3 regions of the Streptomyces sp. NPDC043680 genome follow, and region 3 is predicted to be linked to each of the others. Evidence: riboswitches for the same ligand, from Rfam matches in the RefSeq annotation. Region 3 holds a riboswitch; each other region holds the start of a gene.

The links. Region 3 has a riboswitch for cyclic di-AMP ahead of AC0666_RS30680 (transglycosylase family protein). Riboswitches for the same ligand answer to the same signal wherever they lie in the genome.
Positions count from the first base shown of each region.
Region 1: it holds a riboswitch for cyclic di-AMP, as region 3 does, so the genes downstream of both, AC0666_RS17505 (M23 family metallopeptidase) here and AC0666_RS30680 (transglycosylase family protein) in region 3, are expected to answer to the same signal.
Region 2: it holds a riboswitch for cyclic di-AMP, as region 3 does, so the genes downstream of both, AC0666_RS18335 (LysM peptidoglycan-binding domain-containing M23 family metallopeptidase) here and AC0666_RS30680 (transglycosylase family protein) in region 3, are expected to answer to the same signal.

Region 1 is NZ_JBWKCE010000007.1:201,496-211,206, forward strand. Features, by position in the region: gene AC0666_RS17500 (GntR family transcriptional regulator) at 1-501, opposite strand, end outside; gene AC0666_RS17505 (M23 family metallopeptidase) at 717-1,511, opposite strand; cyclic di-AMP (ydaO/yuaA leader) riboswitch at 1,525-1,683, opposite strand; gene AC0666_RS17510 (M16 family metallopeptidase) at 1,868-3,235, opposite strand; gene AC0666_RS17515 (M16 family metallopeptidase) at 3,256-4,617, opposite strand; gene AC0666_RS17520 (DNA gyrase/topoisomerase IV subunit A) at 4,844-7,297, shown strand; gene AC0666_RS17525 (restriction endonuclease) at 7,398-9,500, shown strand; gene AC0666_RS17530 (CobW family GTP-binding protein) at 9,497-9,711, opposite strand, start outside.
Region 2 is NZ_JBWKCE010000008.1:66,865-76,575, forward strand. Features, by position in the region: gene AC0666_RS18330 (SGNH/GDSL hydrolase family protein) at 137-922, opposite strand; gene AC0666_RS18335 (LysM peptidoglycan-binding domain-containing M23 family metallopeptidase) at 1,091-2,050, opposite strand; cyclic di-AMP (ydaO/yuaA leader) riboswitch at 2,053-2,228, opposite strand; gene AC0666_RS18340 (tyrosine-protein phosphatase) at 2,540-3,346, shown strand; gene AC0666_RS18345 (hypothetical protein) at 3,501-3,704, shown strand; gene AC0666_RS18350 (aspartate aminotransferase family protein) at 3,738-5,153, opposite strand; gene hpnH (adenosyl-hopene transferase HpnH) at 5,150-6,181, opposite strand; gene AC0666_RS18360 (phosphorylase family protein) at 6,187-6,864, opposite strand; gene shc (squalene--hopene cyclase) at 6,864-8,957, opposite strand; gene AC0666_RS18370 (polyprenyl synthetase family protein) at 9,086-9,711, opposite strand, start outside.
Region 3 is NZ_JBWKCE010000024.1:16,295-26,005, forward strand. Features, by position in the region: gene AC0666_RS30670 (cytochrome P450 family protein) at 1-959, shown strand, start outside; gene AC0666_RS30675 (LysM peptidoglycan-binding domain-containing protein) at 1,062-2,087, shown strand; cyclic di-AMP (ydaO/yuaA leader) riboswitch at 2,370-2,538, shown strand; gene AC0666_RS30680 (transglycosylase family protein) at 2,541-3,236, shown strand; gene eno (phosphopyruvate hydratase) at 3,492-4,778, shown strand; gene AC0666_RS30690 (FtsB family cell division protein) at 4,869-5,357, shown strand; gene AC0666_RS30695 (DUF501 domain-containing protein) at 5,490-6,065, shown strand; gene AC0666_RS30700 (Ppx/GppA phosphatase family protein) at 6,062-7,015, shown strand; gene AC0666_RS30705 (NAD(P)/FAD-dependent oxidoreductase) at 7,490-8,875, shown strand; gene AC0666_RS30710 (class I SAM-dependent methyltransferase) at 9,092-9,711, shown strand, end outside.

The sequences.
Region 1 (9,711 bases), on a different contig from region 3:
CACCGGCCGCGCCGGGGCCTGGACGGCGTACATCCAGGCGATCTTGTGCCGCATCTGGGTGAGCAGCGCGATCAGCCCGGGGCTGCCCGAGGCCTGGGCCAGCGTCTCGTGGAACCAGCCTCCGAGGGCCCGCAGGTCCTCCCCCTGGCCCCGCCTGGCCCGCTCCTGACCCAGCCGCACCAGACCGCGCAGCACCTTGAGATGAGCCTCCGTGCGACGGCGGGCCGCGCGGGCGGCCGCGAGCGGTTCCAGCAGCATCCGCACCTCCAGCAGGTCGGCGGCCTCCTGCTCGGTCGGCTCGGCGACGCACGCGCCGGCGTGCCGCCGGGTGGTGACGAAGCCCTCCGACTCCAGAGTGCGCAGCGCTTCGCGGACCGGGACGCGGGAGACCCCGTAGCGGCGGGCCAGGACCTCCTCGGTCAGTCTGCCGCCCGGCTCGAACACCCCGGAGACGATGTCGTCGCGGATCGCTGTGCATACCGCGTGCGCAGGAATACGCAAGACCGGACCTCCGCCTATTTCCGACTGCCGACGTCATTTTGGCGCGACCTTGTGGGCCGCAGTGCGACTCTATTGCAACACGCGATATTTTCCGAGCACGGACAGAAATTCCACGGATATTTATGGCCACAACGCGCAGACCCCGGCTCGGTGAGCCGGGGTCTGCGAAAGGATGTGGTGCGCGGCAGGCGGGCGTTGCAGGCCCGGCCCGTCCGTCAGACGTCGACGCCGTGCTGGCGCAGGTAGGCGACCGGGTCGATGTCCGAGCCGTACTTGGCGCCGGTACGGGCCTCGAAGTGCAGGTGCGGACCGCTGGAGTTGCCGGTGGAGCCCGACAGGCCGATCTGCTGGCCCGGGGTGACCTGCTCGCCGACGGAGACGCTCAGCGAGGACATGTGGCCGTACTGGGTGTACGTGCCGTCGTTGTGCTTGATGACGACGTTGTTGCCGTAGGCGCCGCCCCAGCCGGCCTCGACCACGGTGCCGAAGCCCACCGCGTGCACCGAGGTGCCGGAGGCCGCGTGGAAGTCGATGCCGGTGTGGCTGCCGGAGGACCACATGCCGCCACCCGCGTGGTACTGGGTGCTGACGTACGACTCGTCGAGCGGGGAGACGAAGGTGTTGAGGCGCTTGCGCTCCTCCTCGCGGGCCGCACGCTCCGCGGCCTCGCGCTCCGCCTTGGCCTTCTCCTCGGCCTTCTGCTTGGCCTCGGCGGCGCGGGCCTTGGCGTCGGCCTCGGCCTTCGCCTTGGCGGCGGCGGCATCGGCCGCGTTCTGCTGCGCCTCGGCCTGGGCCTCGATCTCGCCCGCGAGGTCCTCGGCGGTGACCACGGCGTTCAGGCCGGTGTCCTCCATCGAGGGGGCCTTGTCCGAGGCGGCGAACGCCGGTCCGGCCAGGGAGCCCACGACACCGGTGGTGGCGAGGGCGGCGATGCCGGCGTAACCGGCGGTCTTGCGGCTCAGACGGCTGGAACCACGGTGCTTACCGGCGGCACGACTGCCAAACGCCATGAAGGGGCTGATCCTTTCCTTCCTTCTCGCCTACCGGGTTAGCTGACGGGTTCGGAGCAGGAAGGTCTCCTACGGGCCCCCTCTGGCGAGGCGGTCCGATTCACCCCAGGGACGCTTGTGGGTCCCCGGCTCCCCAGGCTCGCGCCTGACGGGGACTCGGCGATCGCTGCCCGGTGCCGCGGGTGCGGCGCGTACAACTGACGGACAGCACGCCCGACGCTAGGCGGATCATCAGTCAATCGCCAAACAGACGCGCTCTTTTGTTGCGTACGCCACAGCCCATACGAGCCCGCTCTCCGCCAAACAGACAAAAAGGGCTCCGGCGGACAAGCCCGCCGGAGCCCTGGACGTATCGGTCAGTTGCCGACGACGGTCACCTCGCCGATCCCGAGGGCGCGCACCGGCTCCTCGATCTGCGCCGCATCACCGACCAGCACCGTGACCAGGCGGTCCACCGGGAAGGCCGCCAGGACCGCCGAAGTCGCCTCCACCGTGCCGGTTTCGGCCAGCTGGGCGTACAACTGCGCCTGGTAGTCGTCCGGAAGCTCCTGCTCGACCTGGTCGGCCAGGGTGCCCGCGACGGCCGCCGCCGTCTCGAACTTCAGCGGGGCCACCCCCACCAAGTTCTGTACGGCCACGTCCCGTTCGGCGTCGGTGAGGCCGCCCTCGGCGAGGGTGCGCAGCACCTTCCAGAGGTCGTCCAGCGCCGGGCCGGTGTTGGGCGTGTCCACCGAGCCGCTGATGGCGAGCATCGAGGCGCCCTTGCCGTCGGCGGTGGAGCGCAACACCTGGCCGAAGGCGCGCACGCCGTAGGTGTAGCCCTTCTCCTCGCGCAGCACCTTGTCCAGGCGCGAGGTGAGGGTGCCGCCCAGGCAGTACGTGCCGAGCACCTGCGCCGCCCAGACCCGGTCGTGGCGGTCCGGCCCGATCCGGCCGATGAGCAGCTGCGTCTGGACCGCGCCGGGCCGGTCCACGATGATCACGCGGCCGGTGTCGTCGGCGGTAACCGGGGGCACCGGGTGCGGGGCCGCGGTGTTGCCGGTCCAGGCGCCCAGCGTGTCGGCGAGGACGGCGTCCAGGTCGATTCCGGTCAGGTCGCCGACGACCACCGCGGTGGCGGTGGCGGGGCGTACGTGGGCCTCGTAGAAGGCGCGTACGGCCGCGGAGTCGATCCGCGCGACCGTCTCCTCGGTGCCCTGGCGGGGCCGCGACATCCGCAGGGAGGCCGGGAAGAGCTGCCGGGACAGCTCCTTGGCGGCGCGGCGCTGCGGGTTGGCCAGCTCGTGCGGGATCTCGTCGAGCCGGTTGCGCACCAGCCGGTCGACCTCGCTGTCGGCGAAAGCCGGCGCGCGCAGGGCATCGGCGAGCAGCCCGAGCGCCTTCGGCAGCCGGGAGGCCGGGACCTCCAGCGAGAGGCGCAGGCCGGGGTGGTCGGCATGGGCGTCGAGCGTGGCGCCGCAGCGCTCCAGCTCGGCCGCGAACTCCTCGGCGGAGTGCTTGTCGGTGCCCTCGGACAGCGCGCGGGCCATGATGGTCGCCACCCCGTCCAGGCCCTGCGGCTCGGCGTCCAGCGGGGCGGCGAGGTTGACCTCGACCGCGATCACCTTCTGGCCGGGCCGGTGGCAGCGCAGCACCGTCAGGCCGCTCGGCAGCGCGCCGCGCTCGGGGGCCGGGAAGGCCCACGGCTTGGGCTGCCCGGCCTGCGGCTGCGGGTGGAAGGTCATCGTGACGGCTGCGGTGTCGCTCACTGCTCCGCCCCCTCGTTCTCGGTCTCGGTCTCGGTCGCCGCGGAGCCGCCGGCCGCATCGGCCGCGAGCGGCTCGTACACCAGCACCGCGCGGTTGTCGGGGCGCAGTCGGGCCGCGGCCACGGCCTGCACCTCCTCGGGGGTGATGTCGAGGACGCGCTGGACGGCGGTCAGGGCGAGCTGCGGGTCGCCGAACAGCACCGCGAAGCGGCACAGTTCGTCGGCGCGGCCGGCCACAGTGCTCAGCCGGTCCAGCCACTCCCGCTCCAGCTGCGCCTGGGCGCGCTCCATCTCCTCGGCCGTCGGGCCCTCGGCGGCGAACCGCGCGAGCTCCTCGTCGACGGCCGCCTCGATGGCGGGCACCTCGACCCCGCTGGAGGTCTTCACGTCCAGCCAGCCCAGCGAGGGGGCGCCGGCGAGCCGCAGCATGCCGAACCCCGCCGCCACGGCGCTCTGGTCGCGGCGTACCAGGCGGTTGTGCAGCCGGGAGGACTCCCCGCCGCCGAGGATGGTCAGCGCGACGTCCGCGGCGTCGCACTCGCGGGTGCCGTCGTGCGGGAGCCGGTAGGCGGCCATCAGCGCGCGGGCCGGGACCTCCTCGGTGATTTCCTCCCGCAGCTCGCGGCCCATGATCTCCGGCAGCGTGCCGTCGCGCGGCGGCTGCTTGCCGTCGTGGCCGGGGATGGTGCCGAAGTACTTCTCGATCCAGGCGAGCGTCTGCTGGGGGTCGATGTCGCCGACCACCGACAGCACCGCGTTGTTGGGCGCGTAGTACGTACGGAAGAAGGTGCGGGCGTCCTCCAGGGACGCCGCGTCCAGGTCGGCCATCGAGCCGATCGGCGTGTGGTGGTACGGGTGGCCCTCGGGGTAGGCGAGGGCGGTCAGCTTCTCGAAGGCCGTTCCGTACGGGACGTTGTCGTACCGCTGGCGGCGCTCGTTCTTGACCACGTCGCGCTGGTTCTCCATGGACTCGTCGTCCAGGGCGGCCAGCAGCGAGCCCATGCGGTCCGCCTCCAGCCAGAGCGCGAGCTCCAGCTGGTGGGCCGGCATGGTCTCGAAGTAGTTGGTGCGCTCGAAGCTGGTCGTGCCGTTCAGGGAACCGCCGGCCCCCTGGATCAGCTCGAAGTGCCCGTTGCCCGGTACGCTCGCCGAGCCCTGGAACATCAGATGCTCGAAGAGGTGAGCCAGACCGGTCCGCCCCTTGACTTCGTGGCGCGAGCCGACGTCGTACCAGAGGCAGACTGCGGCGACCGGGGTCAGGTGATCCTCGGAGAGCACCACGCGCAGGCCGTTGGCCAGCCGGTGCTCGGTCGCTGTCAGGCCGCCGGAGCCGGCCTGGGCGGTGGCCGTGTGACCCATGGGCATGTGGTCCCTTCGATCGCGATGCAGAGATTTCTGTCAGACCTGCCACTGTATGCAAGCGCGTCGGCGGCCGGAGAAGTTCCCGGGGCACTCCCCCGGACTCCGTCCTGGGTGAGCCCCGGGGTCGGAGTGGGCGTTGTCCGTGCCTCGGGCCACAATGGTCCGCGTCAACCCCTGTCACACACCCGTACACCGTCATTCTTGGTTAAGGAGCCGCGCAGCGATGGCCCGCCGCAGCACGAAGACCCCGCCGCCGGAGGAGTTCGAGGAGAAGATCCTCGACATCGACGTCGTCGACGAAATGCAGGGCTCCTTCCTTGAGTACGCGTACTCGGTGATCTACTCCCGGGCCCTGCCCGACGCCCGGGACGGCATGAAGCCGGTACACCGCCGCATCGTGTACCAGATGAACGAGATGGGCCTGCGTCCCGACCGCGGGTACGTGAAGTGCGCCCGCGTCGTCGGCGAGGTGATGGGCAAGCTGCACCCGCACGGCGACGCGTCGATCTACGACGCCCTCGTGCGCATGGCCCAGCCCTTCTCCATGCGGCTCCCGCTGGTCGACGGGCACGGCAACTTCGGCTCGCTCGGCAACGACGACCCGCCGGCCGCCATGCGCTACACCGAGTGCAAAATGGCGGACGCCACGTCACTGATGACGGAGTCGATCGACGAGGACACCGTCGACTTCGCCGCCAACTACGACGGCCAGGAGCGGGAGCCCGTCGCGCTGCCCGCGGCCTACCCGAACCTGCTGGTCAACGGCGCGTCCGGAATCGCGGTCGGCATGGCCACCAACATGCCCCCGCACAATCTGGGCGAGGTCATCGCGGCCGCCCGGCACCTGATCCGCTACCCGCACGCGGACCTGGAAGCGCTGATGCGCTTCGTGCCGGGCCCCGACCTGCCCACCGGCGGCCGGATCGTGGGCCTCTCGGGGATCAAGGACGCCTACGAGAACGGCCGCGGCACCTTCAAGATCCGCGCGACGGTCACCGTGGAGAACGTGACCGCGCGCCGCAAGGGCCTCGTCGTCACGGAACTGCCCTTCACGGTCGGTCCCGAGAAGGTCATCGCGAAGATCAAGGACCTGGTCGGCTCGAAGAAGCTCCAGGGCATCGCCGACGTCAAGGACCTGACCGACCGCTCGCACGGCCTGCGCCTGGTCATCGAGATCAAGAACGGCTTCCACCCGGAGGCCGTGCTGGAGCAGCTCTACAAGCTGACGCCGATGGAGGAGTCCTTCGGCATCAACAACGTGGCGCTGGTCGACGGCCAGCCGCTGACGCTCGGCCTCAAGGAGCTGCTGGAGGTCTACCTCGACCACCGCTTCGAGGTCGTGCGCCGGCGCAGCGAGTTCCGGCGCGGCAAGCGGCGCGACCGGCTGCACCTGGTCGAGGGGCTGCTGGTGGCCCTGCTCGACATCGACGAGGTCATCCGGATCATCCGCGACAGCGACAACTCGGCGCAGGCGAAGGAGCGGCTCATCGAGCACTTCTCGCTCAGCGAGATCCAGACCCAGTACATCCTGGACACCCCGCTGCGCCGGCTCACCCGCTTCGACCGGATCGAGCTGGAGTCCGAGCGGGACCGGCTGACCGGCGAGATCGACGAGCTGACCGGGATCCTGGAGTCCGACACGGAGCTGCGCAAGCTGGTCTCCACGGAACTGGCGGCCGTCGCCAAGAAGTTCGGCACCGAGCGGCGTACAGTCCTGCTGGAGTCGGCGGGCACGACGGTCGGGGCGGTGCCGCTGGAGGTCGCGGACGACCCGTGCCGGGTGCTGCTGTCCTCGACGGGCCTGCTGGCGCGCACGGTGACGGGCGAACCGCTGCCCGAGGAGGACGGGCCCCGCGCCAAGCACGACCTGATCGTCTCGCAGGTGGCGGCGACCGCCCGGGCCGATGTCGGTGTGGTCACCTCGTACGGGCGGCTGCTGCGGCTGCCCGTGATCGACCTGCCGCAGCTGCCGGACACCCACAGCGCTCCGAACCTGGCGGGAGGGGCCCCCGTCTCGGAGTTCCTCTCCGGGCTGGAGGCGGACGAGAAGGTGGTCTGCCTGACCTCGCTCGACGAGTCCTCCCAGGGCCTGGCACTGGGCACCGAGCAGGGGGTGGTCAAGCGGGTCGTGCCGGACTACCCGGCGAACAAGGACGAGCTGGAGGTCATCACCCTCAAGGAGGGCGACCGGATCGTCGGCGCGGTCGAGCTGCGCACCGGTGAGGAGGACCTCGTCTTCATCACGGACGACGCCCAGCTGCTGCGCTACCCGGCGGCCCAGGTGCGCCCGCAGGGCCGCCCGGCCGGTGGTATGGCGGGCATCAAGCTCTCCGAGAACGCCAAGGTGATCCACTTCTCGGCGGTGGACCCGGCCCGGGACGCACTGGTGTTCACGGTGGCGGGCTCGCACGGGACGCTGGACGATTCGATGCTCTCCGGCAAGCTCACCCCGTTCGACCAGTACCCGCGCAAGGGCCGGGCCACCGGCGGCGTGCGCTGCCAGCGCTTCCTGAAGGGCGAGGACCTGCTGGTGCTGGCCTGGACGGGCAACGCGCCGGTCCGCGCGGCATCGGCGAACGGAAGCCCGGCCGAACTGCCGGCCGTGGACCCGCGCCGCGACGGCTCGGGGGCCGCGCTGCCCGCATCCGTCGCCGCTCTGGCGGGGGGCGCGCTGTAGGACGTACGACGGCGTTCGGGTGGTGCGACCCGCGGGACGTACAACCCGAATGCCGACTAGTGTTTTGCCCCTCGGTGTTGGTGGGGGGAGTACACAGCTGATGAGTCGTCGGTCGGGCGGATTGATCGGGGACTGGGCCGAGGCCCAGCGCCGGCAGCAGCAGACCCTGCTGATCCAGCAGCGGGAGGCCGAGCGCCGGCAGCGGGCCTACCAGCGGGACGCGGCCCGCAGCCACCGGCAGCACCGCGAGGCCGAGGCCCGGCGGCGCACGGAACAGCTCGATGCCGAGGTCGCGGCCCTGCAGGGGCTGTTGGTCGCGGGCTGCCGGGCACCGGCGTTCCGTATGACCTCCCTGATCCGGCCGGAGCAGCTGGAGCCGTTCAACCCCGGGGCTCTGGCCCAGCCGGTGCCGCTGCCCCGCATCGAGCAGTTCCAGCAGCAGAGCAGCGGCTGGACCCTCGGCTCGAACCACCGGGCCCAGGCGGAGCGGGAAGCCCACGCGCGGTACACCGAGGCCTGGCACGCCGCGAACGCCGCGGAGGCGCAGCGGCAGCAGCAACTGGAGGCGTACCGCCGACAGTACGACCGGTGGGCAGCCGAGCAGCTCGCCGGGATACGGGCGCACAACAGCGGGCTCACCGAGCTGGCCGCCGCCCTGCGCGCGGGCGATGCCGAGGCGGCGGTGGAGTACTTCTCGGCGGCCCTGTACGCCTCGACGGCCTGGCCCGAGGCGCTGCCGAGGCAGGTGGCGGCCGCGTACGATCCGGCGGCGCGCCAGCTGGTGCTCGACTGGGAGCTACCCGGGTTCGCGGTGGTGCCGGAGGCCAGGTCGGTGCAGTACCTGCCGAGCACGGACCAGGACAAGGTGAGACCCCGCCCGGTCACAGAGCGGCGGGCACTGTACCGGGACCTGCTGGCGCAGTGCATGCTGCTCGTGGTGCGCGAGCTGTACGCGGCGGACGAGTTCGGCGTGCTGGACTCGGTCGTGGTCAACGGCTTCGTGGACTGCCACGATCCGGTGACCGGGCAGGAGGCGCAGTTCGTGCTCGCCACCGTCCCGGCGGCGCGCACGGCTTTCGCCGGCCTGCGGCTGGAGCAGGTCAGCGCGGTGGACTGCCTGGTGGAGGGTTTGCGCGGACAGCTGTCGGCGCGGCCCGACCAACTGACCGCCGTACGTCCCGGGCGCCGGCCGGGCGAGGTCGGCGGCGTCGTCAGCCATGGCGGGCACGCCGGCGGCGATGAGGACGAGCCCGACCTCTTCGAGATGGACCCGATCGCCTTCGAGAACCTGGTGGCGGAGCTCTTCCGGGCGATGGGCATGGAGGCGGTGACCACGCAGCGGTCGGGTGACGGCGGGGTGGACGTGGAGGCGCTGGACCCCGCTCCGATCCGGGGCGGGCGGATCGTGGTGCAGGTCAAGCGCTACCGGAGCACGGTGCCGCCGACGGCCGTGCGCGATCTGTACGGCACGGTCCAGGACAAGGGGGCCAACAAGGGCGTGCTGGTCACCACGGCGTCCTTCGGACCGGGGTCGTACACCTTTGCCAACGGCAAGCCGCTGGAGTTGGTTCCCGGGGCCGATCTCGTGGAACTGCTGCACCGGTACGGACTGCGCGGCCGGCTGGGCGGCGGCACGGAGGCGGCCCGCAGGACCCCCGCGGCCTCTTCGGCCTCGGCTTCGGCCTCGGCTTCGGCCTCGGCTTCGGCTTCGGCTTCGGCGGAGCACAACGTGCTGGGCATGTCCTGGTCGGGGGCGGTGGCGCTGGACGTGTGCGCGCTCGTCTGCGAGGGCGGGCGGGTGCTGAGCGAGGACCACTTCGTCTTCTACAACAACCCGCGGACCCCCGACGGTTCGGTCCGGACCCGCCCGCACACCGCACCCGACAAGGCAGCACTGGAGGTCGCCTTCGACGCCCTGCCGCAGCCCGCCGACCGGCTCGTCCTCGTCGCCGCCATCGACCCGGAGGCCGATCCGCACGCCGACCTGGCGGGCTTCACCGACGCCGGCATCCGCCTCCTGTCGGCCTCGGGTGAGGAACTCGGCCGTCTGGACGTCTCCGACGGCCGCGCCGGCGAAACCGCCCTGGTCCTCGGCTCCTTCCGTCGCCGCTCCAACGGAGACTGGGATTTCGTGATCGGCGGCAAGGGCTACCGCGGCGGGCTGGAGGACCTCCTGCGCGAGTACGGCGTCGAGGTCGCCTAGAACTCCGCCGGATCCCCGACGTCCATGAGGTCCTCGGGGTCGGCGACCGCGTCGGCCCGGTCCTCGGCGCCGTCCTCCGGCTCCGGCGGCCGGGCGACGTAGCGCAGGATGCCCCACATGCTCTCGGGCGGGGCGTGCTGCGGCGCCGGTTCGCGGCAGGCTTCCAGCTCACGCAGGAGCGCGGGGCCGTCGGTGCCGGAGCCGATCAGGA
Region 2 (9,711 bases), on a different contig from region 3:
CGGAAGGGGCGGGCGCGGACCGTGCGCCGGTCCACGCACTTCCCAACGCACACCGGCCCCGAAGGATTCCGCTCCCCGCTCCCTTCCCTCCGGCTCCCCCCGCCGCACCCGCGACCACCGGCACCTGCGGCTGCGCCTACAGCGGCAGCAGATCCGGGCGCTTCGCCTCCACGTGGTCCCCGGAGGACTCCCCGCGCAGCCGCCGGCCGATCCACGGGACCAGGTGCTCGCGCGCCCAGAGGATGTTGTCCCGGGTCACGTCCACCGAGCCGCGCGGCTGTTGCGGCGGCCACGGCTGGTCGGGGTCCGCCGGCACCTCCAGCCCCAGCACCTGGGCGGCGCGCAGCGCGACCCGGGTGTGCCCCTCGGGCGAGAGGTGCAGCCGGTCGTCGTCCCAGGCCCGCCGGTCCTGGACGGACTTCAGCGACCAGAGGTCGAGCACCGGGCACCCGTACCGGTCGGCGATGGCGCGCACGTGCGCGCTGTACGTCGCCACCTTGCCCCGCAGGTGCTTGAGGACCGGCACGCCCCGGGTGTCGAAGCCCGTGGTGATCATGACCAGTCCGACGGCTCCGGTCAGGTCGGCGACGGCCGCCTCGAAGCGCTCCGCCACGGCGTCCGGGTCGCTGCCGGGTCGGATGATGTCGTTGCCCCCCGCGCAGAAACTCACCAGGTCCGGGGCGAGTTCCTTGGCCCTGGGCACCTGTTCGGCCACGATCTGGTCGAGGAGGCGCCCTCGTACGGCCAGGTTCGCGTACCGGAAGTCGTGCTCCTCGCGCTGATCGGCCAGGAGGACGGCCAGCCGGTCCGCCCAGCCGACGAAGCTCCCCCCGGGTCCCGGATCCCCCACGCCCTCGGTGAAGCTGTCCCCGATCGCCGCGTACGAGCCGATGGTCTTGAGTGTCGTCGTCGTCGCTGCCACGAGGCCTTATCCTTCACCCCGGCGCGTGACCTACGCCACCGTAGGCAGGGGTTGACGGACCGTGATCTATACCACGAGGTGGGTACGGGATAACAGCGCGTGAGGCCGGGACCCCCCTCGGGCCCCGGCCTCACGCGGGTCTGGACGCCCCCGCGGCGGCGGGAGGTTTCAGATGCTCACGCCCTTGGAGCGGAGGTAGGCCAGCGGGTCGACGTCCGAGCCGTAGGACGGGCCGGTGCGGATCTCGAAGTGCAGGTGCGGGCCGGTCGAGTTGCCGGTGGAGCCGGAGAGGCCGATCTGCTGCCCGGCGGCCACGCTCTGGCCGACCGAGACGGAGAGCTGTGACAGGTGGCCGTACTGGGAGTACTTGCCGTCCTCGTGCCGGATGACGACCTCGTTGCCGTACGCGCCGCCCCATCCGGCGGAGACCACGGTGCCGGCGCCGACCGCCTTGACGGAGGTGCCGGAGCTCGCGATGAAGTCGACGCCGGTGTGGTAGCCGCTGGACCACATGGCGCCGGGCGTCTTGTACTGGGTGGAGATCCCGCCACCGCCGACCGGGGCGACGAAGCCGGCGGCGGTGACCGTCCGGCTCTTCGCGGCGGGTGCCGGCGCGGCCTCGGCCGCGGCCTGGGGAGCCGGGGCCTTCGCCTTGGGCGCCGGGGCCTGCTTCTCGGCCGGGGCCTGCTTCTCGGCCGGTGCCTGGCTCTGGACCGGGGCCTGCTTGCGGGCGGGGGCGTGCGGGGCGGCCGCGGCCTCGGCGCCGAGGGTCAGCTTGAGGCCGGGGTGGATCAGGGACGGGTCGGCCCCGACGGCCTCGCGGTTGTCGGCGTACAGCTGCTGCCAGCCGCCCGCGAGGTGGCGCTCCGCGGCGATCTTGGAGAGGTAGTCGCCGGGCACCACGGTGTAGACGCTCGGAGCGGCGGCGGGAGCGGCCTGGAGCGCGGCCGGAGCCTGGGGGGCCTGCACGGGAGCGGTGACGGGGGCCGCGGCCGGGGCGCCGGCCGCCTGGGCGCCGGCGGCACCCATCAGCGGCAGGGCGAGGGCCGCGCCGCCGGTGCCGGCAACGGCGAAACCACGCGCGAGGGAGCGGGACTTGGGACGGCGGTGCTTACCCTTTGCAGGCATGGCGAATTCCTCTCCGTCGCCTGCGAGGTGAGCTGTCGGGTTCGGACTGGAGATGTCCGGCCGGACAGGAACAGCACCTGTACGGCTTCACCCCGAGCTGTCCGGGAGAAAGATCCGGAGCAGCGGCTTACCTGGTTCCCCCGCTCCTGCCGCGCGCGTGAATAGTCGGGTGCGGTTCCCGGATGGCGGCAGGATTCGGCGGTCCATCCGGATCGGGGCGAACGTAATCCAGCCGGACCGTACGGAACAAGCCATGAATTACCCATCAGTTTCCCGGCAGTGGGCGATCGGCGGAATTCCGGTCACCCTGTGTCCATTCCGCGGCGGCAACAACCCTTCCCACAGGGCAATTCGAGAACCGCGATCAGGCACGCACGGTCACCGTATGATCTGGCTCACGGGCGGGGACGCGATCTACCCTTCTGTACAGGCAAGTTGCGTCCAAGTGGTCCAAATTCGGACATCCGCGACGATACGGAGGAGACTTCCGTGACCCAGCAGATACCCCACACCCCACCGGTGGAACCGGAGCTGGTCGGAGTGCGCAACTTCCGCGACGTGGGCGGCCTGCCGACCACCGACGGGCGCAGGATCAAGCCGGGACGACTGTTCCGAAGCGGACATCTGGCACATGCCACCGAAAAGGACACGGAATTCCTCGCCTCGCTGGGCCTGCACACCATCTTCGACTTCCGCAACGACGCGGACCACGCCCTGGAGGGCCTCGACGTCGAGCTGCCGGGCGTCCGCAACGTCAACATCCCTCTGTCCGATCCGGCCGACGGGCGGGAGTTCTGGACGATGGTCCGCGAGGGCGGTCTCGACCAGCTCCGCGCCCTCCTCGGCGACGGGAAGGGCGCCGCCCGGATGTCCGCCTCGTACCGCTCGATGGTCAGGAACCGCACCGGCGAGCACAGCCGGGTCGTGCACGCCCTCGCCGACGCGAGCGTCCCGGCCCTCATGCACTGCGCGGCCGGGAAGGACCGGGCGGGGCTGTCGATCGCCGTCACCCTGCTCGCGCTGGGCGTCGAGCGGGAGGCCATCACCGCGGACTACCTGGAGTCGAACGCCCCGCACCGCCGCTACCGGATGCGCCGCACGGGCGAGCCGTCCGAGGTCCACTCCCCCGAGGTGGTGGAACTGATCACCCCGCTCTTCGAGGCCCGTGCGGAGTACCTCACCGCCGCCTTCGACACCATCGACGATCACTGGGGCGGCCTCGACCGCTATCTGGCCGAAGGCCTCCGACTCACGCCCGCGACGCTGACCCGCCTGCGCGAGCACCTGCTCGACTAGGCCGCGTCGTCCGGCACCCGTCGGCCCCGCCCCGCACATCGCAAGGGCAGGGCCGACGGACAGGGCCGACTCGCAGGGTCGGCGGGCGGCCCCGACGGCGGCGGCGAACCGGCGGAATGAATACGGCAGTTGCCCGGTTGGCGACGGCCGGCGGGTGGCCTTCCACCGCGCCGACGACGGGGCGGTGTGGACCGTCGACAACGACATCGGCGAGGACGACCGCGGGAGGCTCGCGCTCACCTTCAGCGGCGAGTACGCCGACGAGCTCCCCCCGGAGGAGGCCGAGCGCCGGCGCACGGCCATGACCGAGGCCGTCGCCCACACGGTGGCCGTGATCCGCCGCGCCAAGGCGGTCTGACCGCCCTCCCCTCCCCCACGGCCCGGCCGGCCGTCAGCGGTTGCCGACGGCCTGCTTCACCAGCGTCCTGCCGAAGTCCCACATCAGTCCGCCGCCCTCGTGCGCCTCGTCCATCACCGCGCGGAAGGCGGTGACGAAGCGGTCGACGTCCGCCTCGTCGATGATCAGCGGCGGGATCAGCTTGATGACCTCCAAGTGGTCGCCCGAGACCTGGGTGAGGATCCGGTGCTTCTGGAGCAGCGGCACCACCACCATCTGCGCGAAGAGCCCCTTCCGGGCTGCCTGGAGCATGGTCCACCGGCTGCGCAGGCCCAGCGAGTGCGGGCGGCCGAACTCGATGCCGATCATCAGGCCGCGCCCCCGCACCTCGTGCAGCAGCTCGTACTCGCCCACCAGCGCCGCGAGGCGGCCGCGCAGCAGGTCTCCCGTCGCGCGGGCCCGGGCGACCACCGCCTCGTCCTCCATGACGGAGAGCACCGCCAGTCCGGCCGCCATCGCCTGGGCGTTGGAACCGAAGCTGGCGGAGTGCACCAGGACCCGGTCCATGGACGAGTAGACCTTCTTGAAGATCCAGTCCTTGCCCAGGGTCGCACCGACCGGCACGTAGCCGCCCGACAGCGCCTTCGCCACGCAGACCAGGTCCGGTTCCACGCCCGGCTCGTGCTGGTAGGCGTAGAAGTCACCGGTCCGTCCGAGGCCGGTCTGCACCTCGTCCGCGATCAGCAGCGCCTTGTGCCGGTGCAGCAGTTCCTGGGCGCCGGACAGGAAACCGGGCGGGGCGGCGAGGACGCCCTTGCCCTGGATCGGCTCGACCACGAGGGCGGCGACGTCGCCGCGCCCCAGCTCCCGCTCCAGGGCGGCCAGGTCGCCGAGCGGGATCCCGGTGTCGGGCAGCAGCGGTGCGAAGCCGTCCCGGAAGCCGGCCTCGCCGTTGACGGAGAGCGAGCCGGTGGTGAGCCCGTGGAAGGCGTGGTCGCAGTAGAGGATCCTGGGCCGCCCGGTGGCGTACCGGGCGAACTTCAGGGCCGTCTCCACCGCCTCGGTGCCGCTGTTGCCGAAGAAGACCCGGTCCAGGTGGGGGCTGTACGAGAGGAGCTTCTCGGCCAGCAGTCCGGGCAGCGGCTGGCAGTCGAAGCGGGTGAGGTCGGCGAGCTGGGCGTCGAGGACGTCGTGCAGGGCCTGGCGGACGACCGGGTGGTGGCGGCCCAGGCCCATCACCCCGAATCCCGCGAGCATGTCGAGGTAGTCGTTGCCCTCGGCGTCCCAGAAGTGGGCGCCCTCGGCCCGCTCGTAGACCTTGTCGAAGCCGATGGTGTGCAGCATGCGGGGCAGCTGGTGGTTGAGGTGGCGCGTGTGCAGCTCGTAGCGTTCGGCGCCGCGCTCGGCCAGCAGGGCGCCGAGGTCGAAGCCCGTGCCCCGGCCGCCCGCCCCCGCGTGGCCGGTGCTCATGCCGACGCGTCCCGGTTGGCGGCGATCGTCTCCCGGGCCGCGCGCAGGGACTCCTTGAGCGAGCCCATGGTGGCGAGGACGGCGGTCGGCTCGTAACCGCAGTGCGCCATGCAATTCGCGCACCGCGGGTCCTTTCCGCGGCCGTACTTGCTCCAGTCGGTTTCCTCGATCAGTTCCCGGTACGTCGGCACGTAGCCGTCGCTCATCAGATAGCAGGGGCGCTGCCAGCCGAAGAGGGAGTAATTCGGAATGGCCCAGGCGGTGCAGGGGAAATCGACCTTGCCTTCCAGGAAGTCCAGGAAGAGCGGGGAGTGGTTGAGCCGCCAGCGCCGCCGGTTTCCGCCCGCGAAGGCCTTCCTGAAGAGTTCGCGGGTCTGTTCGACGCCCAGGAAGTGCTCCTGGTCGGGGGCCTTCTCGTAGGCATAGGCGGGCGAGATCATCATTTCGTCGACCTTCAGGTCGTCGTTGAGGTAGTTGAGCACCTCGATGATGGTCTGCGGGGTGTCCGTGTTGAAGAAGGTGGAGTTGGTGGTCACGCGGAAACCGCGCCTCTTCGCCTCCTTGATGGCGGCGACCGCCTCGTCGAAGACGCCTTCCTTGGCCACCGACTCGTCGTGCCGCTCGCGCAACCCGTCGATGTGGACGGCGAAGGCGAAGTACGGGGACGGGGTGAACTTCTCGATCTTCTTGCGGAGCAGCATCGCGTTGGTGCAGAGGAAGACGTACTTGCGCCTCGCCACCAACTGCCGCACGATCTCGTCGATCTGCGGGTGCATCAGGGGCTCACCGCCCGCGATGGACACCATGGGCGCGCCGGACTCAAGGACGGCACCGACCGCCTGGGCCACCGGCATGCGCTGCTTGAGCACTCCGGCCGGGTGCTGGATCTTCCCGCACCCCTCGCAGGCCAGGTTGCAGGCGTAGAGCGGTTCCAGCTCGACGATCAGCGGGAACTTCTCCCGCTTGCGGAGCTTCTGTTCGAGAAGATAGGTCCCGACCCTGATGGACTGTCGCAGCGGCATGGCCATCTGGCTCACCTCCTGGGGAGCAGCAACGAACGGTGCCAGTCATAAAACGCGGGCAGTACGGCACGCAGTACACGGAAGGCCGATATTCCACCGCGGACGGTGCCGATGCGGACGAGCTCGTGCTCCGGAGCGTCCACGATCACCCGGACGGCCGCAACCGGGCGGCCGGGGCCGCGTGCGGCGCCGCCGCTCGCGGCCCAGAGGGTGGCCGCCGACTCCATGTCGACCGCGATGGCGCCGGTGGCCCGCAGGTGTGCGCGCTCCTGGCCGCGGACGACGTGGTCGGATCCGGTCAGGGCGCCGGTGTGCACGGTCCGGCCGGGGGCGGCCCGGGCCAGTGCCGCGGCGAGCAGGGCGGTCCCGGCGCAGGGGACGGTGCCCCGCGGGTCCCGGGTCTCCTCGGCGACGACCAGGTCGCCGGGGTGCATCCCCGGGACCAGTCCGGCGCAGAACCCGGTGGCGAGGACCGCGGCCCCGCTCAGGGCCGGCTCGGCGAGCGCCCGGCCGACGGCCCGTTCGGCGGCGCGCGGGCCCATGCCCGTACGCAGCAGGGCGTAGCCCTCGGGGGCGCGGCGGGGCCCGTGGTCGCCGCCGCTGCGCAGGGCCGCCTGCTCGATGCGCAGGGCGCAGGCCACCAGCAGCGGCAGCCCGGCTCCGGGGGTGCCGGGCCGGGCGGGGCTCATCAGCGCTCCCCCGGCGCGAACGGTTCCCCGTACAGGTAGCGGCCAAGTGCGGTGAGCGGGAACACCTGGCGGTACAGGTGGTAGTTGATGGAGAAGTCCCAGGGGAATCCGGTGCCGGTGAAGTACGGCTCGTCCCAGGAGCCGTCCCCGCGCTGGCTGTCCACCAGGTACGCGATGCCGCGCTCCACCGCCTTCGACTCCCGCTCCCCCGCGGAGAGCAGCGCCATCAGGGCCCACGCGGTCTGCGAGGGGGTCGAGGCGCCCCTGCCCGCCCACCCGGGGTCCCGGTAGGAGCGCTGGTCCTCGCCCCACCCGCCGTCCTCGTTCTGTACGATCTCCAGCCAGCGCACGGCCCGCCGGATCGCGGGATGGGCCGGGGCGATCCCGGCGGTGGTCAGCGCCGGGACCACCGAGCCCGTCCCGTACACGTAGTTGGTGCCCCAGCGGCCGAACCAGCTGCCGTTCGGCTCCTGTTCGGCGAGCAGCCAGGCGATGCCCCGCCGGGTCCGGGGGTCGGCGGCCTTGCCTTCGACGGCGAGCATCTCCACCACGTGGGCGGTGACGTCGGCCGACGGCGGGTCGATGACCTCGCCGAAGTCGCAGAAGGGCAGGCGGTTGGGGAAGGGGCTGGTGTTGTCGGCGTCGAAGGCGCCCCAGGCGCCGTTGCGCGACTGCATGCCGAGGTTCCAGGAGACCCCGCGGGCGATGGCCGCCTCGACGCGGGCCGGCCGCGGGTGCTTGATCCGGCGCAGGGCGAGGACGACTTCGGCGGTGTCGTCGATGTCGGGGTAGTTGTCGTTGTGGAACTCGAACGCCCAGCCGCCCGGGGCCAGTCCGGGCCGCCGTACGGCCCAGTCGCCGGTGCGGACGATCTCCTCGCCGAGCATCCAGTCGGCGGCCCTGACCAGGGCCGGGTGGTCGGGGGGCAGGCCCGCGTCGGCGAGGGCGATGGCGGCGAGGCAGGTGTCCCAGACCGGGGACTGGCAGGCCTCGATCATCCGGGCGCCGTCCTCGCGCCACACGGCGAACCGGTCCAGGGATTCCAGGCCGGCCCGCATGACGGGGTGCCCGAGGTCGTATCCGAGCAGGTGCAGGGCGATGATCGAATACACGGCGGGCGGCTGGATGCCGCCCCAGCAGCCGTCGTTCTCCTGGCGCTCGATGATCCAGCGGGCGGCGGTGTCCATGGCCGCCTTGCGCAGCCGGCGGGGGGCGAACCGCCGGTAGACGTGCAGGGCCCGGTCCATCCGCTGGAAGGCGCCCTCCCAACTGGCCAGCGGGGCCGGGCGGGTGGCCGGGAAGGGCCGCCGGGCGTCCGTGTGCAGCTCGTCGAGGGCGAAGGGGGCCGGGCGGACCGGCCGCTTGGCGGAGACCACGGTCAGCGGGACGATGGTCTGGCGGGCCCAGCAGCCGAAGTCGTAGATGTTCAGCGGCACCCAGGGCGGCAGGAAGACCAGCTCGGGCGGGAGTTCGGGCAGGTGGTCCCAGCTCCACCAGCCGAACAGGGCCAGCCAGACGCGGGTGAAGACGCGGGCGGCGGCGATCCCGCCGTGGGCCCGGATCCAGGCGGAGGCGCGGGCCATGTGCGGGGCGTCCGGGGCGTCTCCGGCCAGGCGCAGGGCGACGTACGCCTCGACGGTGGCGGAGAGTTCGGGCGGTCCGCCGTGGAAGGTGGCCCAGGTGCCGTCCTCGCGCTGCTCACCGCGGATGAACAGGGCGGCGGCCCGGGTGGTGGCCTCGTCCCGGATGCCGAGGAACTGCCGCAGCAGGAGGTCCTCGGCGTCCATGGTGACGTTGGTCTCCAGGTCGCCCTTCCACCAGCCCTCGGGGTCCTGGCGGTCGAGCAGGTGCCGGACCGCCCGCGCGGTGGCGTCCTGCACGGCCTGCGTCCCGCTCCCGGCCCGGCCGGACCGGGAGGGCGCTGCGGGCGGGTCCCCCGGGGTCCCGGCCGGGTCCGCGAGCCCCGTGCCCGGGGGCGGTCCCGGGAGGCTCCCCGCCTGCCGGGCGGTCCGCACGGGCACGGCGCCCACTGCGGCCCCGCCGTCCTCCGGATCAGCGCCGCAGGCACCGGCACTGTCGGTCGTCGCTGTCATGGCTTCCCCTTACGTGCAGTGTCCTGTCCTCTGCTGTGCTGGGGTCTGCCGTCGGCCGGCGCTCCTGTCAGGAGGCGCCGGCCGGCGACTGGCGAGTCATATGCGTGGGTGGACGGCCCGGGTGGCGGTCACCTCTTGCGCACGACGACGAAATCGGCGAGGGCGACGAGCTGTTCCCGCACCCGCCGGGGCATGTCCACCTCGTCCAGGGCCCGGATCGCCACGGCGTGCTGGCGGCGGGCCTCCTCCGCGGTCCAGGCGCGGCCGCCCGCCGCCTCGATGAGCGCCGCACGGGCGGCGAACTCCTCCTCCGAGAAGTTCTCGAAGTCGTTGCTCTTGGCGTCCGCGGCGAGCAGCTGCGCCAACTCCTCGCAGGCGGGTCCGCCCGCGGCGAGCGCGGCGACGACCGGCAGGGACTTCTTGCGCTGGCGCAGGTCGCTCCAGGTCTGCTTGCCGGTGGACTCCGGGTCCCCCCAGATGCCGAGGAGGTCGTCGACGGCCTGGAAGGCGAGGCCCAGGTGGTATCCGTACTCCTCCAGCTTGTCGGCCGTACGGTCGTCCGCCCCGCCGAGGACGGCGCCGATGGAGACTGCGCAGGCGAGCAGGGCGCCCGTCTTGTTGCCCTCCATCTCCAGGCACTCCTCGACGCTGACGCGCTCGCGGTGCTCGTAGGAGATGTCCTGCGCCTGGCCGTCGATGAGCTTGCGGCTGGCGGTGGTCAGGCGGCGCGTGGCCCGGCCCGCCTCGACGGTGC
Region 3 (9,711 bases):
GGCTGCGGCGGCTGGTGTCGAAGGCGTTCACCCCGCGCCGCGTCGCCGAGTTCACGCCGCGCGTGCAGGAGCTCACCGACCACCTCATCGACCGGATCGTGGACAAGGCAGGTGCGGACGGCAGGGGCGAGGCGGACCTGATCCACGAGTTCGCCTTCCCGCTGCCCATCTACGCCATCTGCGAGATGCTCGGCGTCCCCCGCGAGGACCAGGACGACTTCCGCGACTGGGCCGGGATGATGATCCGCCACGGCGGCGGGCCGCGCGGCGGGGTCGCCCGCTCCGTGAAGCAGATGCGCACCTACCTCGGCGAACTCATCCACCGCAAAAGGGACGATCTGGGCCATGACCTCATCTCGGACCTGATCCGGGCGAGCGACCACGGCGACCACCTGACCGAGGCCGAGGCCACCGCCATGGCCTTCATCCTCCTCTTCGCCGGGTTCGAAACCACCGTCAATCTGATCGGAAACGGGTTGCATGCCCTTTTCATGAACCCGGACCAGCGCACGCGGCTGCAGGCCTCGCTCGCCGCCGGGGAGCGGTCCCTGCTGGAGACCGGTGTGGAGGAGCTGCTGCGCTACGACGGCCCCGTGGAGCTGGCCACCTGGCGCTTCGCCACCGAGCCGCTGACCCTCGGCGGGCAGGAGATCGCGGCCGGCGACCCGGTGCTGGTCGTCCTCGCGGCCGCCGACCGGGACCCCGAGCGGTTCGCCGATCCGGACACCCTGGACCTCTCCCGGAGTGACAACCAGCACCTCGGCTACGGGCACGGCATCCACTACTGCCTGGGGGCTCCGCTCGCGCGACTCGAAGGACAGACCGCGCTTGCGACTTTGCTCACGCGTCTGCCAGATCTGGAACTCGCCGTTCCGCCAACGGAGCTGCGCTGGCGCGGCGGACTGATCATGCGTGGCCTGCGCACTCTTCCCGTCCGCTTCACAGCCAGGAACGAGTGAACGCCACCTGACCGCGAGTCAGTTTCCGACCGAACTTGTGACAATCGTGAGAAGGCCGCTAGGTTCTGCCGTTACCCAGCCGTTATGCGAAAGGTGCAGCTCATGCGTTCCGGGAACGGCCGCCACAGACGCCCCCGCCAGGTACCCGCGATTGTCGTCACCGCCGGAGTCACCGGCTCCGCGTTGGCCCTGCCCCTGCTCGCCGCCACCGGCGCGAGCGCGGCGGACGCCTCCACGTGGGACAAGGTCGCAGAGTGCGAGAGCGGCGGCTCCTGGAGCGCCGACTCCGGCAGCGGTGCCTACGGCGGACTCCAGTTCACCCAGGAGCAGTGGAACAACGCGGGCGGCCTCACCTACGCCGCGCGGCCCGACCTCGCCAGCCGTTCCCAGCAGATCGCCGTCGCCGAACGGGTGCTGGCCTCCCAGGGCCCCGAAGCCTGGCAGCTGTGCGCCGCCGGGGCCGGGCTGACCCAGCAGTCGCCCGCCGCCGCGGTGGACCCGGGTACGCCCGGCACCCACGGGCCGATCGCCCCCACGCCCTCCCGCCCGGACGACGCCGTCCCGGCCGGCGGTTCCGGCGCGCCCGCCACGGACTTCGGGGCACCGACCCCGACCCCGGACCCCTCGTTCACGCTCCCCGCGGCGCCGCTCGCGCCCTCCAGCGGACTGCCCGTCATGCCGGCGCCGGACGACCCCACCACGATCCCTGTGTTCCCGGGCGACCCGACGACGAGCCCTGTGGTCCCCGCGCCGACGGCCCCGACGCTGCCGTCCGACCCGACGAGCCCTGCGCCCCCGACCGACCCGGCGAGCCCCACGCTGCCCGCCCCGGCCGACCCGAGCGCCCCTGCGGCGCCCGGCGCCCCGGGCGCCTCCACCGACCCGGCGGGCGCCGGGGATGCCTCCGCCACCGGCAAGCACCGTGGTGCCCCCGCGCAGGAGACCCCGGCCGCTCCTGATGCTGCGTCGGAGCCCACGTACACGGTCAAGTCGGGCGACAGCCTGGCGACCATCGCGGATGCCAAGGGAGTCAAGGGCGGGTGGAGCGCGCTCTACCAGGCCAATGAGCAGGTCATCGGCGAGGACGCCAACCTGATCAAGCCCGGCCAGAATCTGGATCTAAGTTAGCAATATGGGCAGTTCGGGCGCCCGGAAGGTGCTGAATGTCGGTTATCGGCAAGTGAGACATGTGTCTCTTCCGGTCAACTGGCGTGTCACGCCCTGCGTCTTCCGCAAACCCCGTCCTCACCTGCGCAAACACCCGTAAGAGGAGCGCAAGTAGGGGCCGTTTCTCCCCGATGTCGCGCGTTGAACATCGGGGAGGGACCTGTCTACCTTCTGAACCGCCCGCCATCGCGGGCCCCTTCGACCGCATCGCCGAATCCTGCCGGCGGACGGGGGGAACAGTCGTCGCGTCAAGCGCCGAAGGCAGGAGCGGGGGACCCAAGGTAGGTGCCGGGCCCGGCCATTGAGAGATGGTCAGGGAACGGCTTGGGGTGAAGCCGCGCGCCAGTCGCGCGGCCGGGCAACATCGGCCCGAACCCGACAGCTCACCTCGTAGGCGTCGGTGAGGAGAACTCCATGCTGCTTTCCGGCAAGGGCAAGCACCGCCGCGCCTCCAAGGCCGCACGCATCGTCACGCTCGCCGGCGTCACCGGCGTCGCCGTCGCGGCACCCCTGATGGCGGCCGGCTCGGCCAGCGCCGCGACCGCCTCCGAGTGGGACCGCGTCGCGCAGTGCGAGTCCGGCGGCAACTGGGCCATCAACACGGGCAACGGCTACTACGGCGGCCTGCAGTTCTCGTCCTCCACCTGGGCCGCGTACGGCGGCAAGGCATACGCCGCGCAGGCCAACCAGGCCTCCAAGGCGCAGCAGATAGCCATCGCCGAGAAGGTCCTCAAGGGTCAGGGCAAGGGCGCTTGGCCGTCCTGCGGCGTCGGCCTGTCGAACTCCTCCTACACCGGTGGTGGGACCGACACCCCGAAGAAGACGGAGCAGAAGACCCAGCCCCAGAAGACGCAGCCGAAGAAGACGCAGCCGAAGAAGACCGAGCCGAAGCGCGCCGAGGCGCCGACCACCCGCTCCGAGCGCTCCGAGGCCCCGGCCGCCGCTCCGGTCGGCACCGGCTCGTACGAGGTCAAGACCGGCGACACCCTCAGCACCATCGCCGAGGCCAACGGCGTCAAGGGCGGCTGGGAGAAGGTCTTCGAGCTGAACAAGGACACGGTCAAGGACGCCGACCTGATCTTCCCGGGGCAGAAGCTGAAGCTCAGCTGACCCCCGCACGCACTCCCCGCCGCCCGGCGCGTCTCCGCACGCGCCGGGCGGCGGCACGTGCGGGTCGTGATCAAGGCCGTGATCAAGGCCGTGATCAGGGTCCCTATGTCCCGGAAGCGGGGTATTCGGGCCCTTTTTCGTCCCAGGAGCCGGGCGGTCGGGCGGCCCAGTGCCCGGAGCCGGTTAGGCTCTAGTCGGCAGGGCCGTCCCACGGCCTCCCGCCACCGCACATCCAGCGTCACATCCCAGAAGGAGATGCTCGTGCCGTCCATCGACGTCGTCGTAGCCCGGGAAATCCTGGACTCCCGAGGCAACCCCACGGTCGAGGTCGAGGTGGGCCTCGACGATGGCAGCACCGGCCGTGCTGCAGTTCCGTCCGGTGCCTCCACCGGTGCCTTCGAGGCCATCGAGCTCCGCGACGGTGACCCCAACCGCTACATGGGCAAGGGTGTCGAGAAGGCCGTCCTCGCGGTCATCGAGCAGATCGGCCCGGAGCTCGTCGGCTACGACGCCACCGAGCAGCGTCTGATCGACCAGGCCATGTTCGACCTGGACGCCACCGACAACAAGGGCTCGCTCGGCGCCAACGCCATCCTCGGCGTCTCCCTCGCCGTCGCGCACGCCGCGTCCGAGGCCTCCGACCTCCCCCTCTTCCGCTACCTCGGCGGCCCGAACGCGCACCTGCTGCCCGTTCCGATGATGAACATCCTCAACGGTGGGTCGCACGCCGACTCCAACGTGGACATCCAGGAGTTCATGATCGCCCCGATCGGCGCGGAGTCCTTCTCCGAGGCGCTGCGCTGGGGCGCGGAGGTCTACCACACCCTCAAGAAGGTCCTCCACACCAAGGGCCTCTCCACCGGCCTGGGCGACGAGGGCGGCTTCGCCCCGAACCTGGAGTCCAACCGCGCCGCGCTCGACCTCATCGTCGAGGCCATCAAGCAGGCCGGCTACACCCCGGGCAAGGACATCGCGCTGGCGCTCGACGTCGCCGCGTCCGAGTTCTACAAGGACGGCAAGTACGAGTTCGAGGGCCAGTCCCGCTCGGCCGCCGAGATGACCGAGTACTACGAGGAGCTCGTCGCGGCGTACCCGCTCGTCTCCATCGAGGACCCGCTGTTCGAGGACGACTGGGCCGGCTGGAAGACCGTCACCGACCGCCTCGGCTCCAAGGTCCAGATCGTCGGCGACGACCTGTTCGTCACCAACCCGGAGCGCCTGGCCCGCGGTATCGAGGAGGGCTCCGCGAACGCCCTGCTCGTGAAGGTGAACCAGATCGGTTCGCTGACCGAGACCCTCGACGCCGTCGAGATGGCCCAGCGCAACGGCTTCAAGTGCATGATGTCGCACCGCTCCGGCGAGACCGAGGACGTCACCATCGCCGACCTCGCCGTCGCCGTGAACTGCGGCCAGATCAAGACCGGCGCCCCGGCCCGCTCGGACCGCGTCGCCAAGTACAACCAGCTGCTGCGCATCGAGGAGATCCTCGACGACGCCGCCGTGTACGCGGGCCGCAGCGCGTTCCCGCGCTTCAAGGGCTAATTGCGCCCTCGCCTCCGTACGTCCCCGCACTCGGTCCCGTACCGTGTGCGGGGACGTATTGCGTAGTGCGTGCACAGGGGAGGCGGGACCATGGCCGGGAACCGGGATCGGTTCTCCACCTTCTCCACCGCGACCAGGCTCAAGCAGCTCGGCGAGCGGACCGCCGCGCACGTCTACCGCTCGCAGAGCCGCCGTCAGGTCCGCCGCAGCCGGCTGACCGGCCGGGCCGCGCTCCTGGTGCTCGTCCTCTGTACGCTGGTCGTGGCCCTCGCGTATCCGATGCGCCAGTACGTCTCCCAGCGCTCGGAGATCGCGGAGCAGCGGCGGGCGGCCGAAGCGGCGAGCCGGCGCCTCGAACGCCTCCGCGACGAGAAGGCCCGCTGGCAGGACAACGCGTACGCGGAGCAGCAGGCGCGCAAACACCTGCACTTCGTCCGCCCGGGCGAGATCAGCTACATCATGACCGACCCCGGGGCCGAGGCCGCCGAGCGGCACCGCAACGGACAGGCCGGATCCGACCGGCCCTGGTACTCGAACGTCTGGGACGGCGTCGACAAGGCGGACCGCCCCGGAGACTGAGCGGCGGCGAGCCGTCCGGGCCGTACCAGGCAGCAGTACCAGGCCGGCAGTACCAGGCCGGCAGTACCAGGCCAGCAGTACCAGCGAGCAGTACCAGCACCCATCCACGAGAACGAAGAGACTTCCTCCGGCATGCAGACGCCCCCGCCCCAGACCGACCGGACCGAGCCGACCGACGCGGACATCGAGGCGTTCGAGCAGCAGCTCGGCCGCCCGCCGCGCGGGCTGCGCGCCATCGCCCACCGCTGCCCGTGCGGCCAGCCGGACGTGGTGGAGACCGCCCCGCGGCTGCCCGACGGCACGCCCTTCCCCACGCTGTACTACCTGACGTGTCCGCGCGCGGCCTCCGCGATCGGCACGCTGGAGGCCAACGGCGTGATGAAGGAGATGCAGGCCCGGCTCGCCGAGGACCCCGAGCTCGCCGCGGCCTACCGCGCCGCGCACGAGGACTACATCCGGCGCCGTGACGCCGTCGAGGTGCTCCAGGGCTTCCCGAGCGCCGGCGGGATGCCGGACCGGGTGAAGTGCCTGCACGTGCTGGTGGGCCACTCGCTGGCCGCCGGTCCCGGGGTGAACCCGTTCGGCGACGAGGCCCTGGCCATGCTGCCGGAGTGGTGGGCCAAGGGCGCCTGCGTCACCCCGTGCGCGGAAAGGACCGAGGGCGCGCAGGACGAGGCGCGGACGGCCGGGACGGAGGCGGGCGCGTGACCCGGGTCGCGGGCATCGACTGCGGTACGAACTCCATCCGCCTGCTCGTCGCGGACTGCGACACGGCGACCGGCGAGCTGGTCGAGCTGGACCGGCGGATGACGATCGTCCGCCTCGGCCAGGGCGTGGACAAGACGGGCCGGCTGGCCCCCGAGGCCCTGGAGCGCACCTTCGCGGCCTGCCGCGACTACGCGGCGGTCATCAAGGAGCTCGGCGCCGAGCGGCTGCGCTTCGTGGCCACCTCCGCCTCCCGCGACGCCGAGAATCGGGACGAGTTCGTCCGGGGGGTGCTGGACATCCTGGGCGTCGAGCCCGAGGTGATCTCCGGTGACCAGGAGGCGGAGTTCTCCTTCGTCGGCGCCACCAAGGAGCTGACGGGCGCCGTCCACATGGACAAGCCGTTCCTGGTGGTGGACATCGGCGGCGGCTCGACCGAGTTCGTGGTCGGTGAGGAGCACGTACGGGCGGCCCGCTCCGTGGACATGGGCTGCGTACGGATGACCGAGCGCCACCTGGTGGTGGACGGGGCGGTGAGCGACCCGCCGAGCGCGGAGCAGATCGCCGCCATACGGGCCGACATCGAGGCGGCCCTGGACCTGGCCGAGCAGACGGTGCCACTGCGCGAGGCCCGCACGCTGGTGGGCCTGGCGGGCTCGGTGACCACGGTCGCGGGGATCGCGCTTGGGCTGCCGGAATACATCTCCTCGGCCATCCACCACGCCCGGATCCCGTACGAGACGGTCCGCGAGATCAGTCAGCGGATGCTGACCACCACGCACGCCGAGCGGGCTGCGATCCCGGTCATGCACCCCGGTCGGGTCGACGTGATCGGCGCGGGCGCGCTGATCCTCCTGGCGATCATGGAGCGGATCGGGGCCTCGGAGGTCGTGGTCTCGGAACACGACATCCTCGACGGCATCGCCTGGGACGCGGCGCGCGCCGACGGCTGACCCCGCCGCACCCCCTTCGCGGCCCCGGGCCGACCGGAACACCCCGTTCCGGTCGGCCCGTTCGCGTGGGGCGAGGGCTCGCCGGGTGGCGCGAAACCGCCCTCCGGAGGGGTGTGCGGGGCCGCCTGCCGAGAAAGTTCGTGAAGTTCTTCACAAGGAAAAGAAGCCTGTGGGGGCGTCCGAAGGCACTTTCGGGGGGTTCCCGGGGGTCGTAGGCGTGTTTTGGCCGGGCGCTTGTGCGAACCGCGGAGCTCGGCGCGGTCGGCCGGTAGCTACCCACGAACCCGGTGGTCTACTCCGGTTGAGCGCCTGGAGGCCAGTTCAGGACGGGTGAACAACGAATCTCGTTACACCGTGGTTCCCCTTCGACGCCATGACCTCCGTCACGTGGGCCGCGCAGTGTAGCAGAGGCCTCGGCACACCTTGTGAAGGGGCTCACGAGCGTCACCCCTGAGGGTGCTGGATACTCGTTCCATGAGCACCACGGAGCGTCCCAGGATCCTCGTTGTAGGAGGTGGGTACGTAGGCCTGTACGCAGCCAAGCGCATCATGAAGAAGATGCGCTACGGCGAGGCGACCGTCACGGTCGTCGACCCGCGCTCGTACATGACCTACCAGCCCTTCCTCCCCGAAGTGGCCGCAGGCAGCATCTCGCCTCGGCACGTCGTCGTCCCGCTGCGACGCGTGCTGCCCAAGGCTGAGGTTCTCACCGGCCGGGTCACCAGCATCGACCAGGACCGCAAGGTCGCCGTCGTCACGCCGCTCGTCGGCGAGGCGTACGAGCTGCCCTTCGACTACCTGGTGATCGCGCTCGGCGCCGTCTCCCGCACCTTCCCGATCCCCGGCCTCGCCGAACAGGGCATCGGCATGAAGGGCGTCGAAGAGGGCATCGGCCTGCGCAACCACGTCCTTGAGCAGCTGGACAAGGCCGAGTCCACGACGGACGAGAACGTCCGCCGCAAGGCCCTCACCTTCGTCTTCGTGGGCGGCGGCTTCGCCGGCGCGGAGACCATCGGCGAGGTCGAGGACATGGCCCGCGACGCCGCCAAGTACTACGCCACGATCAAGCGCGAGGACATGCGCTTCATCCTGGTCGACGCGGCGGACAAGATCCTTCCCGAGGTCGGGCCCAAGCTCGGCACCTGGGGCAAGGAGCACCTTGAGTCCCGCGGCATCGAGATCTACCTCAACACCTCGATGGACTCCTGCGTGGACGGCCACGTGGTGCTGAAGAACGGCCTTGAGGTCGACTCCAACACCATCGTGTGGACCGCGGGCGTCAAGCCCAACCCGGCCCTGGCCCGCTACGGCCTGCCGCTGGGCCCGCGCGGCCACGTGGACACCGCCCCCACCCTCCAGGTCCAGGGCACCGACTACATCTGGGCCGCCGGCGACAACGCCCAGGTCCCGGACGTCGCCGCCCGCAAGGCCGGCGTCGAGAACGCCTGGTGCCCGCCGAACGCCCAGCACGCGCTGCGCCAGGCCAAGGTCCTCGGCGACAACGTCATCTCGGGCATGCGGGGCTTCCCGCAGACCGAGTACGAGCACTCCAACAAGGGTGCGGTGGCGGGCCTCGGCCTCCACAAGGGCGTCGCGATGATCGTCATGGGCAAGATGAAGATCAAGCTCAAGGGCCGGCTCGCCTGGTACATGCACCGTGGCTACCACGGCATGGCCATGCCGACCTGGAACCGCAAGATCCGCGTCTTCGCCGACTGGACCCTCGCCATGTTCCTCAAGCGCGAGGTCGTCTCCCTCGGCGCCCTCGAAACCCCGCGCGAGGAGTTCTACGAGGCCGCCAAGCCGGCGCCGGCTCCGGCCGCCGCCGCGGCACCGGCCCAGAAGGCCAAAGCCTCCTGACCCGCCGGTAGTACCCTGCACGTCCCCGAAGGGGCCGCCCGCCATCCGTGGTGCGGGCGGCCCCTTCGGCGTGCCGTCGACGTGCCGTGCGCGTGCCGCGGACGCGCCGTCGGGGTGTCTTCGCCGCGCCACCGGGTGCCTCGGCGCGCCGTCCCGGCTTATCGGGCGCCGGAATTGGGTAGGCCGTTCGGTCGGATCATTCAGGAGGTGCCTTCGATGACCGACGCCGCGCCGCGGCTGGCCGCACTCGCCGAGACCCTGCTGGGCGCCCCCCTGCCCGTACGCATCCGAGCCTGGGACGGCAGCGAGGCCGGACCGCCCGGCGGCCCCGTCCTGGTCATCGCCCACCGGCGGGCCCTGCGCCGCATCCTGTGGAAGCCCGGCGAGCTGGGGCTCGCCCGCGCCTGGGTCGCCGGGGAGGTGACCGTCGAGGGCGACCTGTTCGAGCTGCTGGGCCGGGTCGCGGGCCTGCTCTGGGAGCGGGAACCCGCCGCCGTGCGCCGCACGCACCTGCCGGATCGGGCCGCCGGCGCCGTCCGGACCGCCGCCCTGCTGCGTGACCCGGACGCGCGGGCCGCCGTACGGGAGCTGGTCACGCTGGCCCGGCCCTGGAGCCCGCCCGCACCGCCGCCCGAGGAGGCCTCCCGCCGCGGCGGACCGGCGCACAGCAAGAACCGCGACCGGCAGGCGATCAGCCACCACTACGACGTGGGCAACGAGTTCTACGAGCGGGTCCTCGGCCCGTCCATGGTGTACTCCTGCGCCTACTGGAGCCCCGGCTCCACCCTGGAGCAGGCCCAGCGCGACAAGCTCGACCTGGTCTGCCGCAAGCTGGA